3 regions of the Leuconostoc fallax genome follow, and region 3 is predicted to be linked to each of the others. Evidence: riboswitches for the same ligand, from Rfam matches in the RefSeq annotation. Region 3 holds a riboswitch; each other region holds the start of a gene.

Region 1 (6,492 bases), 340 kb from region 3:
TGGATGCTAATCCTACAGTGACAGATTATTACTCACCACGACTTCATCAAGAAACAGAACATGAGCAGTTCACATCAAAGTGGGCAGCCGAAGTCTTTAAGCGAGATACACAAAATGTGACGAATGCAGATATACTACTATCTATCATTGATTATCGTGATAACGATGCAGACTCCGGTACTGCATTTGAACAGGGGATGGCCTGGGTACAACAAAAGCCGATTATTGTATTGAACGAGTTACAATTCCCAGTTAATCTCATGCTTTCAGAATCGCTCACAGCATATTTTACTGATGCTAAGCATCTTGTGACTTATGATTTTCATACAACACCTACTCATGCATTTACAGGAGAATTATTCTAATGAAAAAAATTCTAGTATTTAATGGTATTTCTCAAAAAGTAATTGATTATCTTGAAGGCGCTCATTTTGAAGTTGTTATCAATAGTCAAGACACTGATGAAGACTTTACACAATATGGTAAAGATCTTTATGGCATTATTGTGATGATGCACAAAATAGATGAAAAAATCATTCAAAAATTACCTAATTTAAAAATTATTGCGCGTTTTGGTGTTGGCTATGACAATGTTAATTTGGATGATGCAACAAAATATGGTGTGACGGTAACTAATGCACCGGGCGCTAATGCTGTGTCAGTAGCTGAAACGGCAGTAATGCATATGCTAATGGCAGGTAGATTATTCTATCAATATCATCAAAAGATGATCGGACAAGCAGATAATGATTTTCTAGCACAATATCGTGGACAAGAAATTACAAGTAAAACTGTTGGCATTATTGGCTTTGGAAATATTGGGCAAACAATTGCCCAATTGTTGTCAGGATTTAATGTGAATATTTTAGCGTATGCTAGACGTGATCGTGATGTGCCTAATGGGCGTATGGCATCATTAGATGAAATTTATCAACAGGCTGATTTTATTGTGTTGGCATTGCCAGCAACTGCTAATACTGTTGGTATGGTTAATCAAGATGCTTTTGATCAAATGAAATCAAACACTGTGTTAGTTAATATTGCCCGTGGATCTGTTATTGATGAACCTGCATTAATTGAGGCGCTAAAGGCTCATAAAATAGCCGGTGCGGGTCTAGATGTTACGGTACAAGAACCATTACCAGCTGATAGCGAATTATTGCAATTGCCTAATGTTTTTGTCACACCACATATTGCAGCCAATTCAAAAGAAGCACATGAAAATGTTGGTCTTTACGCAGCTGAAGAAATTGTTCGTCTTTTAACTGGGAAAGAAGTCCGATCACAAGTAAACTAAAAACGTTTAAGTTAAACTTAAACGTTTTTTATTTTGCATTGATGCATGTCATTCAATTTTTAGCATATATTAAATAGTGGCCGCTTACCAAGGCTTAATTATAAAAGCTACAATACCAAAAGTTAAAATACAAAGTATAGCGAGGCCCCATTGCCACTTAGGTAAATCATCATGATAGGTTGTCGAACGTGAAAATCCTTCAGAAAACCCATGAGAGGTCATTGCCTCTGCGAGATCACCTGACCATTGCAGTGCTGCTAATACGGATTTGAAATATAATTGTGGTTGCCAGAGATGATAAGTAACACCACGTAATTGGGCAGCATATCGGATTGTTTTGACTTGACGCCTGACGCGTGGTGATAGATTAAAAGCAGCCAGTAAGCCATAAGCAAATGTTGCTGATAGATGTAAATGTTGTGAAAGGCTTAATAATAGTTGTTTAACATTGACGGTTAAGGTAACAGCAGCTCCTAAACATAAATAAGCATATAGACGGGTACTATATATCCAAGCATTGTGCCAAACATCAGCAACACCAAAGGCGACAAATGACCACCAAGTACCAAGTGATAGAGGGAAAGCTACTAACAACATGGTTGCTAACATTTTAAATGATACCCGACAGTAGATTAAATAACCTAGACCAATCCAAGTAATAATGATATTGAGAATAACACTTTTAGCAAATGTTAATTGGAGACCAACACCAATCATGATAATAACTAGAATACTTGCATTAAGTTGTTTGGACATCTTGCTGTCCCCCTAATAATGTTAATTTCGTGTCACTCAAATGGATTTCATAGTCTATGAACGGTGTTACACCAAGCCGTTGATGTGAAATCATTAATACACTCAATTCTAAATCAGCCATGGTTTTTTTGATGAGTTGTAATACAACAGTTAAGGAAGTCATATCTAGGCCTGCCAAAGGTTCATCAAATAATAAAACAGGTTGCGCCATAATTAACATAACGAGAACCTGTAATTTCTTTTGTTGACCACCAGACAGCTGATAACTTACTTGTTGCGTGACATGCGCTAAATTCAATGCCTCAATTGCAGTTTGAATACGTTCATCGTTCCAATAATGGGGTGCTAAACTGTGTCGCTGAGAGATTTTGATTTCATCAGATACAGTAAGGGCGACAAATTGATCGGTACTCTTTTGAAATACCAAGCCCAATTGCTTTGCCCATTTCTTAATTTTAATTTTTTTAGTGGGTTGGTGGTCAAAATAAATGTGACCGTCATATTTTATTTGGTGTGCTAAAGCGTTAAATAAAGTTGATTTACCAACCCCATTATCGCCTGATAGTAAACCTAAACGGTTCAGTGGCAAAGCAAAATCATTTGCCTGCAACAATTGATGTTGACCGACAGATAGCGCTAATTGTTGCCAGCTCAAACGATAAGTATCGTTGAAATGATGATGAATTGATGATGCTGTCTCAACTTGCAGTAAATGATGTTTATCAATTTCAGCAATATTTTTGGTTGCAATATCCAATTCAAACAAGTGATCGACAATGTCATGATAACCTGTCCAATCATGATCAGATATAAAAATTGTTTTACCCTCATTTTTTTGCAATTCATGCAGGTCTTTTAGGATGGCTAATCGAGATGTAGCATCAACGTTAGCAAAGGGCTCATCTAACAAAATAATGTCACTATCCAAAGCAAGAACAGTAGCTAATGCTACGCGTTGTTGTTCACCACCGGAAAGTGTGATTAAATCACGCTCGAGTAATGGCTCTAAGCGTAAAGTAGCAATGACTTGATTCACACGTGGTGTAATTTCATTTACTGGCATCTGGATATTTTCAAGAGCAAAAATTAACTGCTCCTTAACTGTACGCATCGCAAACTGACGGCTAGGGTTTTGGAAAAGTAATGCCACACGTTTAGCGCGTTCAAAGGGTGCTAAGGTACTAATATCATGGTTATTTAATAATATTGTGCCGCCGGTAACATAGCCACCATATTTAGGATACAGACCAGCCATACTTTTTAGTAATGTTGATTTACCGCTACCAGAGGGACCAATGAGGAGATTGAAGGTACTGGGTTTTGGAGATAGCGTGATATCATTTAAAATATTCGGTTGATTGGATTCATAAGCAAAGCTTAGATGATTAACAGCTAATGTTGTCATAATGATTTAGTGCTTTAATAGATTCGTTTTGGCAACAAGCTGACTGATCCAATACACAAGAATTCCAGCAAAGAAACCAATCGAAATGAAACGAATAATGAATAATGTCACAATCATGCCAAAATGATAAGCACTGTAACCACTTTGAAACCAATCCCAGCCAAATGTCACAATTGTTGCCATAATACTAGATAGCAGCAATCCAAGTTTTGACCAATTCTTATAACCAGTCATCGCAAATCCAAGTTCGTTACCAATACCTTGTACAAAACCAGCAATCAAATTAGCAGCACCCCAACTTGAAAATAGCATCATTTCAACAGCCGCAGCTAAAATTTCAGCAATAACAGTGGCACCGATTCTTTTTAACAAGACACCAGCTAATGGACCGGCCATTAACCAAACACCAATAGTTAAATCATTAGCATATGGTTTTAATGGTGTTGCGGCTATTGCGTAGTAGGCAAAGCTCCAAAGTTGATAAATCACACCAAAGAATATTGCGATAATCGCTAGAAAAATAACGTCTCGTAAGCTCCAAGTGTGCTTACTTTCTGATACAGTTTGCATAAAACAAACCTCCATTTATAATATTGGAGAATCAAAGAGCCTTTGTCTCTTGATATATAAAATACCCGACACACATGTTAGTGTACCGGGTATTGTCTACTTATCTTACGAGTAAACAAACTAAGCTTCCTACGCTAACATAAAATAGATCAGGTTCAATGGGTATTTTCTCAGCCATAACGGCACCCCAGCTTGTTTGATTCAACGATTTAAGTGTATCAAGCGCTGTTAAAATTTGCAATACTTAGCTATATTTTATATAATACAGAAATTTGTGCGAATGGAAACGTTTACTTGTCGTATCATATTTAGTGTATGTTATGATATAAACAAATTCATGAGGGAAAAGGATACAATGGCGAAGTTAGCGAAACACACAGAAAATTTATTGTGTCGTAATTTTTTATGTACCTTTGAAATATTGGGGCGTAAATGGAACGGTATGATTATTGAGGCATTGCTTGTCAGCGGGCCAAGAAGATTTTTGGAGATTTCTAGAGCAATTCCAGGTTGTTCAGACCGTGTATTAGTAGAGAGACTAAAAGCACTAGAAGCAGACAACCTGGTCAATCGTGTTACATATGATGATTCAAATCTTATTGAGTATAAACTGACAGAACGTGGGGAAGCAATGCGGCCAATCATGAAAGCAATACATGAATGGTCAGATGATTGGAATCATGTTACGGATGATTGCCATGGTGACGAAGAAATTAAAAAATGATATACTAGTTATTAAGAGACAAAGATTGGCCTAGTAAGTATGATATTAGTTTCAGAGAGTGATGATATGGTGAAAAGTCACACTAATGATTACTGAATTTCAGCCAGGAGTCATTTGGTTAACACCAGACGTTTATTCGCGTTAAGAATGTGAAAGAAATCGATCATTTATCGGTTAAAAGTTGGGTGGTACCACGATAGATAACGTCCCATGTTTTCATCATTGGAAACATGGGACGTTTTTTGTCGGTATTCATTTTAGAATGTTAGAAAGATGAGATAAGCAATGAACCTAATAGAGGAATTACAGCAATTAGAAAAAATTGCCATTGAAAATATTAATGCTAGTGGTAATGACATAGAAAAGCTAAGAATTTCTTTTCTTGGTAAAAAAGGTCAACTCACAACATTGCTCAAAGGGATGAAGGATGTTAGCCCTGAACAGAAGCCAAAGGTTGGTGAAGTTGGTAATCATGTGCGACAGGTTATTACGCAGTTATTAGCCGAAAAAAAAGCACAGCAAGAGGCTATTACACTAAATCAGCAATTAGCAACTGAAAAATTAGATGTCACATTACCTGGTAGTACACGTCGCGTCGGGCAACCGCATGTTTTGCAACAGATTATTGATGAAATCGAAGATCATTTTATTGGCCTTGGTTTTAAAGTCGTTGATGATACCGTAGATGCACCCGAAATTGAGACGGATCATTATAATTTTGAGCGTTTGAATTTGCCAAAAGATCATCCAGCACGTGATATGCAAGATACATTTTATATTACACCGGAAATATTAATGCGCACGCAAACATCCCCCGTTGAATCTCGTGTTTTAGAAAAGCATGATTTTAGCCAAGGACCGCTCAAAATGATTAGCCCGGGTAAGGTTTATCGTCGTGATACAGATGATGCGACGCATTCACATCAATTCCATCAAATTGAAGGATTGGTTGTCGGTGAAAATATCACAATGGCTGATTTAAAGGGAACACTCTTGTCAATTGCTCAAGAACTGTTTGGTGAAAAGCATCAAATTCGTTTACGCCCATCATATTTCCCTTTTACTGAGCCGAGTGTTGAAGTTGATGTGTCATGGAATGAAGTAACACCTGACACGCGACCAGAGGATATTGAATGGATTGAAGTACTAGGTGCTGGTATGACACATCCAAACGTTTTGAAGATGGATGGTGTGGATAGTACTAAGTATTCAGCCTTTGCCTTTGGATTGGGACCGGATCGTTTTGCTATGTTGAAATACGGTGTAGATGATATTCGACAATTCTACTTAAACGATGTACGCTTCATTTCACAATTCAATCGAAAGGGTAATTAACATGAAAATCAATTTAGAGTGGCTTAATGAGTATTTAGATCAGCCATTAGCCGTAACAGAAAGTGATATTAGCGATTTAGTAGAAGAAATCGAACGTACGAGTGTTGAAGTTGACGACTATAAAACCTTAGCGGACAAGCAAGATGGCTTGATTGTGGCTGAAGTGATGTCAATTGCAACCCATCCTGATTCAGACCACATGGTGATTACGCAACTTGATATTGGACAATCACAACAGGTTCAAGTTGTGACTGGTGCACCTAATGTAGCAGTTGGACAGTTTGTTATTTTGGCCCAAGTTGGGGCACATATTATCAATCATGAAAGTGGTGAATTAATCGAATTATCTCAGGTAAAGCTACGTGGCATTGAGTCCAACGGTATGCTAGTTGCTTTACAAGAAAT
Region 2 (6,492 bases), on a different contig from region 3:
AACCGGCACTATCAAAATTGGCGACCAAAATATCCAGCAAATTAAACGTCAAAATTTGAGACAGCACGTCATTTATTTACCACAAAATCCATATATATTTACTGGTAGTATTCTAGATAATTTGATATTAGGTGCGCCTGAAGGCACGACACAAGAAGCTATTTTACATGCAGTTGAGCTTGCTGATATAAAAACTGATATCGAAAATATGCCTCAAAATTATCAAACTGAAATATCAGAGGATGGTGGTATGTCTGGTGGCCAAAAACAACGTATTGCCTTAGCTCGAGCACTATTAAGTGATGCGCCGATTCTTATTTTAGATGAATCAACTAGTAATCTAGATGTTGCGACTGAAAAAAAGATTATCGATAATTTGCTATCACTTAAAGACAAAACAATTATTTTTATTGCACACCGACTGACTATTGCCGAAAAAGCACACCGTGTGATTTTTCTTGAAAACGGCATGATTACTGAAGATGGTAATCACACGCACCTCATGCATAATAAAGCGCAATATTATCATCTTGTGAAGGGTTAACAGCGAAAGGTTTATCTATGTTCAACCAAAAGCTCTTAGAAAGTTCGGAATTTTATAACAAACGATATCAAAATTTCACAACACTCATTATTTTTCCAACACTCATGTTACTCACGATTTTAATTTTAATAGCTTGTTTCACTCACAAAGAAATCGTGGTTAAAAGCACTGGTGAAATAGCACCACATAAAATATTAAAAACTATACAATCAACAAGCAATAATCCTATTATTAAAAACGAATTACTCACCAAGAAAGATGTACGTGCTGGTGAGTTACTCGTACAATATCAAAATATCGAAACTGACACCAATTTAAAATTACAATCATCATCTCTCCAAGATTTACAAGAACACGCGCAAGCATTAACATGCTATCAAGATAGTATCAATCAAAATAAAAATTTATTTCTAAGTGACGATCATTATGGCTGTTCATCTGCCTACCAAAGTTATCTCGCCCAGTGCCGCAGTGTAACAGCTGATTTTCAGCAACAAGTGGAAAATCAAAATAACGCTACCCAGCAAAAAGGCATTGTATCAGACGCCTTAGCAAAGAAGAATATTGCTTTAAATCAATATCAAGCTTTACTCAACGCCATCATAAATAATACAACATTATCATCTAAAAACGATTACTACACTATTTTTTCTAATTATCAAAATCAGATACAGGGCTTATCCGCAGTCCAAATGGATAAAGTAAAAAAAGAAACAGTATCTAATATTAAGCAGCAAATTGAACAGTTAAATGATACTATCACTAATTACCGTACACAGTATGCTGGCATCACTTCTGAACACCAGAAATCAGATATACTAAAAGACAAAATAACCGAACTCAAATCTCAACAATTAGCATCAATTACAAAAGAACTCAAAGCTATTAATCAAGAAATTAAACAGCTGAGAATTCAGTACAATGCAACACAAATAAACAATAAAAATGCAATTGTCGCAAGTGAATCTGGTACCGTTAAGTTATTAGTTGATAAAACTAAGTTAGATAATATTCCTCAAGGTACCAATATTGCGCAAATATACCCTAATATTAGACAACACCCTGATCTTATCGTTAATTTTTATATTTCAACAAATGATATTTCAGCAATATCAGAGGGACAAACAATTCGTTATCATTTAACACAAAAAAATAGTAAGCCTTTAACAATCACTGGTAAAATAGCCAATATTACGGCTCATCCAGTCGCAACAAAGCAAGGTAACTTTTACCAAGTAAGCGCTAATTTAGATCTTAATGCCAAAGATTATCAAACAATCTATTATGGTCAAGTTGGTACTATTAGTGTCATTACAGGAAAACATACTTGGCTTTCTTATATCAAAAATATATTGTTGCATGCGTAGTCATTCTTATTCTCTTAGGCTGGTTAGCTATAAAAACTAAAAGACGTCACTCCTAAAGAAGTGACGTCTTTTACTACTTAAATAATAAATCTAATACCCGGTAATGTATCATAGGTTCCAACATGTAGATGATTCTCAATTCTGGCATTAGATTTTACTGTCATAATGATATTATCTAGCGCCATTGCTGCATTATCTTCAAAACCAGGCAACGATATTAATGATTTGGCTTTCTCAATATCTTCAATCACTGCTATAAATCGATAACCACTGGCATCAGTTACTTTAAATTGCTTCCCTACCAAGCGACTAAGATCAGTTTTATGATGCATTACTTCCCTCCTCCACATTTTTTATTACAAAATTAAAGTCGATTGGCTTTACCTGCTCTATTAATAATAATGCCATCAAAAGGCGGTAACTTATTGGGGTTCTTTTGTTTAATAAACCATGTTGAAACCTCGCGATTAATGGTGCGTTTAATATGATCTCTCATTTCATATTTACTAACATAATCCACATGGTCATCCATATTAAACTTTTTACAACCAATCCAGTTCACTACCGCTTCCGTATCAGTAACTGTAGCCGTAAAAATATCTTGTCCAAATACCTTATGTACCATTGCAAACTCGTAACCATCAACATTAAAAATTTTGTCCATGCAAACTCCTTTGTTTCTCTCAGTAAACTACATAATCTACACACAGAATACACCTTTTACAATCACAATACACGTGATAAGCCTTGAAAGAACGGGCTTTTGGGCTATTGCTTAACTTATTGCATAATTAGGATCATTCGAGAAAAATGGTCACAAAAAATAACGATCATAATGATCGTTATTTAAATTAATGACTAACACATAATATCTATTTTCAACCGGCACTATTTCACTTACATCTTCACTTACCTATCCGTAAAAAATAATTAAGATAGTGCTACTATTGATGGTTTAATAATTTTTGCCATCTCTTCAGTTGACCAGACTTTTTGAAAGTATACATCATGAGCCCACCTAATATTGAACCAACAACAACAGAAGGAATAAAGAACGGCATATAGTAATAAAAATGCTTTAAATCCAGACCATAAATATACTTCATAACAGGGTAAGATAACAGTGCGCCAATCACACCAACGCCCACTATTTCGCCAAGGACAGCACCCCATATTTTACCTGTTAAGCGATATAGCCATGCCGCTAAGGCCGGTGCTACTAAAATACTGACGACACTGGTTGCCGGACGAGCTTCAAAACTCATACGTGCCACTCCCGTTATTAAGCCAGACAACGTTGCGTACCATGGCCCTAATAATATTGCTGCAATAACATCAACAAAATGTTGAAATGGTGCCATGTTTGGAAAAATAATCATTGTCGATAGTGCATAACTCAACCCTGAAAGTAATGCGGCCACAACCATCTTTTTAATGCGTTGGGCCGATGTATTTATATTTTTGTGCATGATAATTTTACGTTCTTTGAACGTCCTTTCTCTCCTGCTCTCCTGCTCTCCTGAATTTGCTAACGATCCTTTTAGATCGTGTCGGTCGTGATAAACGTATCACCTCTCACCCCGCATGATAAAAATCGGGTTCCCTCGCAAAATATTTGAGATGACTCAAGTTAAGTGCTCCCTTACCTTAAGCTGAAAGCAGACGCTTTCTCATCTTTATGACATCGCCTCCTTAAAATAAAAAACGCCATTTAGCACACAAAAGTGACTAAACAGCGTATAGCATACGTATTATGAGTTACTTTCCTACGCTAGTATCACCTAGATCAGGTTCGAAGGGTCCACGATTGTGTCTCAGCTATAATAGCTCCCCTAGTAAATAAATATTCAATTATTGCATCTAGTATACCAAAATATACCGCATAATACTATTAACCATTGATTGCCACACATCATGAGGCTTGCTTGTTTAAAATGGACTCCATTTTTAGAATGCGGCGTTCCTTAAACACAAGATAGATTAATAAAAGAATAGCAATAAATGATGCAATATAAATTACGATAGATTCAGCACTCCAACCGAATTTATCAACTAAATTACCAATTAATGCCGTAGCCATAGTTTCTCCGAAAACATATTGGAAGAAGCCCATAAAACCAGTCGACAACCCAACCGCGTAATTTGGCACAGCTTCATTAACCATTAAACCAACAAGTGCAAGCGGTGCATAAATCAAGCTACCCAAAACAAACAACATAATAGTTATGACCAAATGATTACTACTTGTAAAGTAAGCAACCAAACAACCAGCCATACCAATACTACAAATTAAACATACTAATGACCGGCGACCTTTAATCAAGTCGGATAATGCCCCCATCAAAATAACACCAGGAACTGCTGATAACTCAAAGATACCAATAAACCACTTTGCCCATTCAACACTAAATCCTTTAGTAGGTAAATAACTAGGAATCCAACTCATAATGCCATAACGAACAATGTATATCATCATTGATGTCAGTGTCACTGCCCACACAACTTTATTGGTTAAAATATCTTGGACAAAAATTGTACCAAAAGATTTATCAGTCAGTGATGTAGCCGTTGGCTGTCCGTCTTCATCAACCTCTTCATAACCAGAGTACTCTGCAATATTCGGTAATCCAGCTGATTCAGGGCGATCCGTATTAATCAGTAACATAGCTGTTGCAATAATAGCTGAAAAAACTGAAGCTGTGACGAATACTGCTGTCAACGAACCCGAAAATAAGAACGTTGCTAATTGCACTGATGCCACACAGAAGAACGCCCCTGCATTATGAGCTGAAGCCCAAATTGAAAAGGCAGTACCTCGATGCTTTTTGGAAAACCACAAACTAATTTGTCGCTGACACGCCGGTGCCCCCATAGCTTGTGTTACTGCTATAAATAACATTAGAAATAAAATAACATAATAATTCTGTGTAAAACCTATCAGTAAGTTAAAGAAACAAGATAAGTATAAACCAAAAGCCAAGAACCGTTCAGTATTAGATTTATCCACTAAAGCGCCCATAAATAACTTAGCCACACCATAGCCGATACCAAACGTCGATAGTATAAATCCTACCTGACCTAAAGTAAAACCATATGCCTTCATTAGAGGGACCTGTTCCGTTGTAAATATCAGACGAATAATATAATATCCAATATAACTAAAACACGTCGCCACTAAAACACCTAGTTGACGTCTTTTGTACTCAGACTCTACCTTATGTCCTTCAATTTTAGGTGCTGACGGTAAAGGCTTTAAGAAATTCAACATGTCATGCCATCCTTTCAATATAATATGTCCCTGTTAGACATATTCTCTCTACGCTTTTAGCCTACCACTATATGTATGCGCTTACAACACCGAGATGATACACCTTTCCCGCTAAAATTGCAGTTGACCTTATCCCTATTTGTGAACTATACTGAAATTCCTTACGCTGATTAAGAAGCGATATTGGCATGATATGGATAAGACAGGGAGCATGTATGAGCATCACATATACCAAAGTGCATAATAGACACGATATGATTCATAAATTTTGTCAGTTTACCTTGCAAACACCACGATTTCAATTTCACGATACAATTTCAATTGGTTTTATTGAAAAGGGGCATTGTCTAGCCCATGTTGATAGTATCCGGCAACTTGGTCCAAATACACTCGTTGTTATCCCTGCACAATATGTCCATTGGTGTCAACCAATTGACCCGTTACATTGGCAATACCAAATGCTTTTTCTTGAGCCAAAATTAATGCAGTCTGCGACACATCCAATGGCAATTAAACTCACAACAATGCAAAGCCAGCAATTAAAAAACATATTGCATCGCTTAGCCTCAGGCTCACAAGCAACACAACATGCCGAATTGAATCAATTAACAACTTTTTTACAGCATCATACATTAAATAATGTCGTAGATCATACAATACCGCATCAAGTCGACCCACGCTTAACAGAAGCCAAAAGTTATATCAAAACTAACTATGCCTCACCACTAAGCATGCCATATCTTGCCCATACAGTTGGTATGACACAATTTCATTTTACTCGTCTCTTCAAAAAGTACTATCATATTTCGCCAAATAAATATTTGGTGAATTGTCGAATTAATCATGCACAAAAACAACTGCTAAACGCTAATTCACAATCAATGGCGGCTATAGCTACTCAAAATGGTTTTTACGATGAAAGTCATTTCAATAAATTATTTAAACAATATACAGGTATTACACCCAAACATTACCAAACACAACTTAACGTAAAAGTGGTAAATCACCAGCAAAATGATTAACCTTCTTTTTGTCACCATATAAACAAATACCTAAAAATTGAATATCTTGTGTTTGCACTTTCTGAATGCTTTCAGTGTATTCAACATAATTTTGGGCCGTTTGGGCACAATCTGTAAAAGCAATAACAGAAATATTGTCAGTATTCGATGCCTCTGAATGAATTCCTGCAATTTTTTCGGCATTACTTTTTAAGACTGGGATGGGAATATTTACAATGCCTGGAAAAAGGATGCCTTCTTGACTCACTATATCATCCCCATTAATTTCAGGATGCAGCTTACCTAAAGCGG
Region 3 (6,492 bases):
GCTGGTAAGCTAGATGATTATACGCCTTCATTAGAAACAAGTTATGCATCTTGGCAAGATATGATTGCAACTAATTTAACGCCGATGTTTATCTTATCTAACAGTGTGCTACCTGGCATGTTAGCTAATGGCTATGGTCATATTATTAATATGTCCTCCATTGCAGGACTGGTTGCTGGTGGCGGTGGGGCAGGTTACACAATGACCAAACATGCGATTGCAGGATATACAAAACAATTAACATATGATTATGCTCATAAGGGGATTCATGCTAATGCAATTGCACCTGGTGCGATTCAAACACCCATGAATCATAAAGATTTTGAAAATGGCGGTGAAATGGCAAAACAAGTTGCTGATGAAACGCCAGCTGGGCGATGGGCGAAACCCGAAGAAGTTGCGCATTTAACACTCTTTTTAACTAGTCCTCAAGCAGATTATATTAATGGTTCAGTAGTACCGATTGATGGTGGCTGGACCGTAAAATAAAAAAGCGATAATGAATTATAATGGTTCATCATTGCTTTTTTATTTATTCTTGTATAATTTTTGCGTACTTTTGAAATGTTGTATCATCGAGTTGTGCTAGGGTATCAAAGACTGCATTAAAGAAAGAATAAGGTTGATTAGGATACTCTTGAGCAGCGATTTCACCGGCAACTGATAGCAGAGCAGTACCGAAAGCGCAGGACTCTAAGTTGAACTCTGTTGCCAATGCAACGCCGATAATACCGTCTAGCATATCACCAGCACCGACATTGGTTGCAAATTGTGGATTACCATTTTGAATGATAAAAACGCTATGCCCGTCGGTTACAATATCTTGTTCACCGGATATGATAATAAAGGCGCCGGTCTTAATAGCTGCAGTTTTGGCAATAGCTATTTTATCACCAGAATCTTGCCCAGCATCAATGCCTTTGCTAGCCCAAGCAACATCAGCGATATGTGCAATTTCACTGATATTTCCTCGAATGGCAGCGATTTTTACGCTTTCGCTCAGTAATTTAAAATTAGTATCTCTTATTTTGGAAGCACCAATAGCAACAGGATCGACAACCACTGGGATGTCCTTTTTATTTGCTTCCCGGCCACTGCTGATGACACTCTTGAATGCTTCAGGATTTGTGGAACCTAGATTAAGAACTAAAGCGTTAGAAATACCGGTAAGATCGCCAGCTTCACGAGGATCTGTGAACATGATGGGCGAACCCCCAATAAAATTAATGGCATCAGCAACGTGTTGAGGTGTTACCATATTAGCAACATTAAGGATGATAGGATTAGTGGTTCTGATTTTTTCGATGGTCAGTGTCATAATAATGATTTTCCTTTTAACTGATATATGGTTGCTGCAACATTGCTACTATTCATGATTGCTGAAATGACTGCAACGCCATCAACTGGTGCCTGTCTTACTGATTGAACATTATGTTCATTAATACCGCCAATTGCTACCGTTGGTAAATCTGTTGCTTGGGATAGTTGGTGGAGATTTTGTGTTCCGATTGCTGGTGCTGCATCGCGTTTACTTTGGGTGGAAAAAATAGGACCGATACCTAGGTAGGCAATACCAGACACCTTTTGAGCATCATGTAATTCATCTTTTGTGTTGATGGATAAACCAACAAACATGTTATGCGCATCTTGCAAAACTTGTGAAATATCAGTATCGTTTTGCCCGACATGAAGACCATCTGCGTTTAATTGATTGGCGAGTTCAATATCGTCATCAACAATAAAAGGAACATGGTATTTCTGAGTGATATCATGTGCTAAGCGTCCGATTTCAAGTTTTCTTGTACCAGATAAAGCGCTAGGACCTTTTTCACGGTACTGAAATGCTGTAATGCCGTGACGGCAAGCTGCTTCTAATTGGGATAAAAAAGAATCAATATTACCATGAACGTTTTGTGTTCCAGCAACTAAATACATATCTAAAATAGCCTTATTAAATTTCATTTGGGGTACCTGCCATTTTCCAATGATTTAATGGTCCGTGTCCATGGCCAACAATAATATCTTGTTGAATGATTGTTTCGATAAAAGACTTCCCAAAACGAATTGCTGATGGGATGGTATCGCCTTTAGCCAGCGCGCTAGCAATGGCTGAAGATAAAGTGTCGCCTGTACCATGTGTTCGAATTGTGTCAACCTTTGGACTTGCCATCCAAAAGTCAGTCCCGTCTGATAGTAGTACATAGTCAGAAATAATATCACTGTCTTGATGGCCACCTTTGATGATGACGTTTTTAGCCCCCATACTAGCAATTTTTTTAGCTGCAGTACGTGTATCTTCATGATTTTTGATTGTCATATTAGTAATGGCTTCTGCTTCAGGAAGATTAGGTGTCACAATAGTCGCTAAGGGAATGAGATCATGAATGACAGAATCTATAGCATCTTTAGATAATAAACGTGTACCGCCCTTGGCAACCATGACAGGATCAACAATTAGTGGTTGTATATGATATTTTTTAATATTTTGCACAACACAGGCAACGTGTTCAGCATCAGCTAGCATACCGGTTTTGGCCGCTTTAATATCAAAATCCTCATAGATAGAGGCGAACTGCGCATCCACCATATCGGTGGGGAGTGCAAAGGCTTTTTGCACGTCCAGCGTGTTTTGAGCGGTAACCGCAACAACCACATTAGTACTAAATACATGGCAAGCTTGCATTGTTTTAATATCAGCTTGAATACCAGCACCACCACCCGAATCGGTGCCGGCAATCGTTAGCGCTTGAGGATATTGTTTCATGATTGTTGTGCCTCGGGTTGACTAATGATTGATTTAAAATGCCAATCTTGTTGATAGAAAGCCTGTTCCCAGAATTGCCACTCTAGTTCACAACTCTTTAGGAAAAATTGTTTTGCCTGAGTTCTTTGCTCAGATGTTGCTTCTGAAGCGAGGCGGTCGATCCAGCTAAAGACCCGTTTTGATAAGGATTCATCAGCGTCATTTTCCGTACCGGCATAAAAATCAATCCAACTTTTAAATGGATTATCATCAGTGTTAGCGTTTTGAGCAACTTGTTGACGGGCGATTTCACCGTAAGTCCAAGGGCAAGGCAGAAAGGCAGCCAGAATATTCATGAGAGAACCCGTGTCAGCTGCTCGATACATATGTGATTCATATAAATAGGCTTTGGGTGCTGGGGTAGCGTGTTGTAAATCTTCGTACTGAACACCTGCCACATCGCAAAAGACATGATGGGGATGTATTTCACTATTCAAAATAAAATCAATTGAATTGGCAAAAAAGGTCATTTCATTACGATCGGTTAGTTTTGTAATAGCATTAGCATAAATTTTAATGAATTCACTTAAGTACTGATAATCTTGCTGTACATAAAAAATAAGTGCCGCTTTGTCGACGTGCCCATTTGTAATACCTTGTACAAATGGATGTTTGTGAATTTCCGCCATAATAGGCGCTGCTGCTAGTTTTAGTTCATCTGAAAACATAAATCCTCCTAGCTGCCACTAGTAGAATACAAATAAAAAACCTTCTTTACCTAGGTGAAATCTAAGTAAAAAAAGGTATCTTTTATCAGAATACCACTTTCCTACGCTAGTATTGACTAGATCAGGTTCAAAGGGATTGACTTTACATCATCTCAGCCAAAATGGCACCCCTAGTGGACAGCATATTATTATTTTTAATGACGTTAGCATAGCATAACTTCATCATTTATTGCAAATACTTTTCTGAACGATTTTGAATGGAAGGATAAAAAAGTTCTTGATTTAGGAAAAAGGATAACTTATACTAACGTCGTAGTTAAATTATTTATCTGGGGTACCGTAAGGTTGAGATAATACCCATTGAACCTGTAGGTTAATACCTGCGAAGGAAGATAAGCTAGATTGGTTTTTAGTGCCGTCTGTTGCATTTTTCTTTTGCAATAGATGGCTTTTTACGTTGATTTAGTCATCGGGCAATTTATTGATACATAAGGACCTCTTTCTCTAGGAGGAGTAGGAGATTATGGAAAATTCAGAAGCAGTACAAACATCAAGGGCGTACAAATGGTCACTTAGAGAAGTCATTTTGATGGCTTTAATCGGGATTGGATTCGGTGTCATTTATTTTATTATGGATCCGATTTATGCAGCGCTAGATGCGGTGTTAGTCCCAATGGGACTACATCCCTATGCAATTGCTATTACAATCGGGCCATGGATGATGGCTGCGCCATTAGCGAGTTACTTACTTAAAAGAGTAGGTGCTGGCTTGATTGGTGAAATATTAGCAGCCACTGGTGAAGCTTTATTGGGTGGCTATTGGGGTGTTGCGACAATTATTTCAGGATTTATTCAAGGGATTGGTTCGGAACTTGGTTTTACATTAACGGGTTATAAAAGTTGGAAATTAGGATTGATTTTATCAACATTAACGGGAACTGCCGTAACCTTTTTTTGGTCATTGTTTCATGATGGCTACCTACAATTGAATATAGGTATGTTAATTGGTTTGTTTATTGTGCGTTGGATTTCAGTTGGCTTTTTTGCAGGCGTATTAGTTTACTGGATTGTTCGCTTATTAGAAAAGTCAAAATTGTTGAAGTGAACGTTGGTATTGAATGTGATTAAAGAAAGTTGACTGTAGGTATGAAATTAGAAACACATCAGCTAAGTATTCAATATGACAATCAAATTATTTTGAAGGACGTTGATTTTGAGCTGGAGAGTAAGCAATTTGCTTTGTTAGTTGGCCCTTCGGGATGTGGGAAATCGACTTTAATGATGGCACTTGCCGGTCTGTATCCAAAATACGGCGGGGTGTTAAGTAGTGCAGTGACATTAGATGGTCTTGCTGTTCACTCGATAAAAGCGAATCAACGCGCGCCACAAATCGCTATATTATTTCAACATCCTGAACAGCAGTTTGCGATGGACAATGTTAGAGATGAAATGATTTTTGCACTCGAAAATTTGTCGTTAGCTGCAGAAGAAATAGATAAACGAATTGATCAAGCGCTTCAATCGGTTGGTATAGCGTCATTGCAGCACCGCCAGTTGTCACAGTTATCGGGTGGTGAATTACAAAAAGTTGCACTTGCTGAAACATTAGCATTAGGTGCTGAAATAATTTTATTAGATGAACCATTTGCGGCAGTTGACCCGATACATCGTCGAGAATTACAGTTGGTACTCAAAAAATTAGTCGACGAAGGACACGGCATTTTAGTATCCGATCATGATAAAAGTAATTATGATACGCTCATCACGCATTTATATCATATGGAAAATCAGCAACTAGAACGAGTTGCTGATGCTGCATGGGGTGATTTTTTTAAGTCAACGCAGCAACAGAATCGTGTAGATAATGCACCATTTAATCAAAATATTTTTCAAATGCAACATATGGGTTTAAGTAATGGCAATCAAAGGATACTCGAAAATACGGATTTAGTATGGCCAAAGGGTAAAATAACATTGATTACTGGACCAAATGGTATTGGTAAATCAAGTTTATTACGGGCAATGGCTAAATTACAGGCATATTCTGGTGATTTAACCTATCAAGACGTTCCACTGCATCGTATCAAATTAAAACATCATGCAAGACGAGTTGGAATGGTGTTTCAAAATGCGAGCCAACAGTTTCTAAATATTACTGTTGCCGAGGAAATCGAACAAGCACAACAACATAGCCATCGTAGTGATTACTGGACAGCTGAAGTGATAGCCGATGCAGTCGAAAAATTAAATTTAATTGGATTATCTCATCATTCAGTCTATGAGTTATCAGGTGGTCAGCAAAAAAAATTACAAATCTTAATTATGATGATTATTGCACCAGAAACTTTATTAATGGATGAGCCATTAGCAGGTCTAGATGAGCATTCTATTCATGTATTAATGTCATTATTACAATACACAACTGCATTATTACATCAGAGCATTATCATGATTTCACATCAAACGCATAATCTGTTACCTTATATTGATTATCACGTGCATTTTGATAAAAATGGTTTGCACTATTGTCAGCAGGTAGCCTCATGAATGAATCACAGAAGTTGTTATTAGTTCTGCTCATCTCCGTTGAAATTGCTTTTACACATTCCGTCGTCGTGAATATGGCGCTAATTGTGATCAGTATTATGATTTTGATTCTGGTAAAATGTCCAATTAAGACATTAGTTCGTTTGACCATGATGTCGATTTTACCAGCCTTGGGATCATTTACATCTTTCTATTTTTTCGGTAGAGGTGATAGCGCTGATCGTTTACATTTTGCTTTAGTCATGACAACGCGTGTGTGGGCTTATATTTTTATGGGTGCAGCCTTTATGGAAACGATGGTGCTATATAAACTATTGAGAGCGTTGGAACAAAATGCTAAAATGTCAGCTACCTTTGTTTATGGTATTCTTGGAGCTTTTAATTTCATTCCTAAAGTTATTACGGCTGTTAAAACAACGCGAGCAGTAGCATTAATGCGAGGACAAGTGCTCAGTTTTTGGTCACCAATTTTGT

The links. A riboswitch is a leader RNA that binds a small molecule or an ion and turns the genes downstream of it on or off. The one in region 3 is predicted to bind thiamine pyrophosphate.
Region 1: it holds a riboswitch for thiamine pyrophosphate, as region 3 does, so the genes downstream of both, C5L23_RS04385 (ECF transporter S component) here and C5L23_RS06005 (ECF transporter S component) in region 3, are expected to answer to the same signal.
Region 2: it holds a riboswitch for thiamine pyrophosphate, as region 3 does, so the genes downstream of both, thiW (energy coupling factor transporter S component ThiW) here and C5L23_RS06005 (ECF transporter S component) in region 3, are expected to answer to the same signal.

What each region holds. Positions count from the first base shown of each region.
Region 1 covers NZ_PUFI01000014.1:10,285-16,776, forward strand. Annotated here, with positions in the region: gene C5L23_RS04365 (nucleoside 2-deoxyribosyltransferase) at 1-365, shown strand, start outside; gene C5L23_RS04370 (phosphoglycerate dehydrogenase) at 365-1,297, shown strand; gene C5L23_RS04375 (energy-coupling factor transporter transmembrane component T family protein) at 1,382-2,053, opposite strand; gene C5L23_RS04380 (ATP-binding cassette domain-containing protein) at 2,037-3,458, opposite strand; gene C5L23_RS04385 (ECF transporter S component) at 3,465-4,028, opposite strand; TPP riboswitch at 4,138-4,228, opposite strand; gene C5L23_RS04390 (winged helix-turn-helix transcriptional regulator) at 4,384-4,752, shown strand; T-box leader at 4,765-4,966, shown strand; gene pheS (phenylalanine--tRNA ligase subunit alpha) at 5,038-6,087, shown strand; gene pheT (phenylalanine--tRNA ligase subunit beta) at 6,089-6,492, shown strand, end outside.
Region 2 covers NZ_PUFI01000005.1:21,449-27,940, reverse strand. Annotated here, with positions in the region: gene C5L23_RS00720 (peptide cleavage/export ABC transporter) at 1-544, shown strand, start outside; gene C5L23_RS00715 (bacteriocin secretion accessory protein) at 562-1,911, shown strand; gene C5L23_RS00710 (hypothetical protein) at 1,989-2,243, opposite strand; gene C5L23_RS00705 (hypothetical protein) at 2,276-2,575, opposite strand; gene thiW (energy coupling factor transporter S component ThiW) at 2,856-3,380, opposite strand; TPP riboswitch at 3,658-3,755, opposite strand; gene C5L23_RS00695 (MFS transporter) at 3,824-5,179, opposite strand; gene C5L23_RS00690 (helix-turn-helix transcriptional regulator) at 5,395-6,201, shown strand; gene C5L23_RS00685 (DUF2000 domain-containing protein) at 6,164-6,492, opposite strand, start outside.
Region 3 covers NZ_PUFI01000014.1:354,332-360,823, forward strand. Annotated here, with positions in the region: gene C5L23_RS05980 (3-oxoacyl-ACP reductase) at 1-489, shown strand, start outside; gene thiM (hydroxyethylthiazole kinase) at 533-1,318, opposite strand; gene thiE (thiamine phosphate synthase) at 1,315-1,962, opposite strand; gene thiD (bifunctional hydroxymethylpyrimidine kinase/phosphomethylpyrimidine kinase) at 1,952-2,764, opposite strand; gene tenA (thiaminase II) at 2,761-3,471, opposite strand; TPP riboswitch at 3,553-3,653, opposite strand; TPP riboswitch at 3,792-3,879, shown strand; gene C5L23_RS06005 (ECF transporter S component) at 3,995-4,576, shown strand; gene C5L23_RS06010 (ATP-binding cassette domain-containing protein) at 4,618-6,018, shown strand; gene C5L23_RS06015 (energy-coupling factor transporter transmembrane component T family protein) at 6,015-6,492, shown strand, end outside.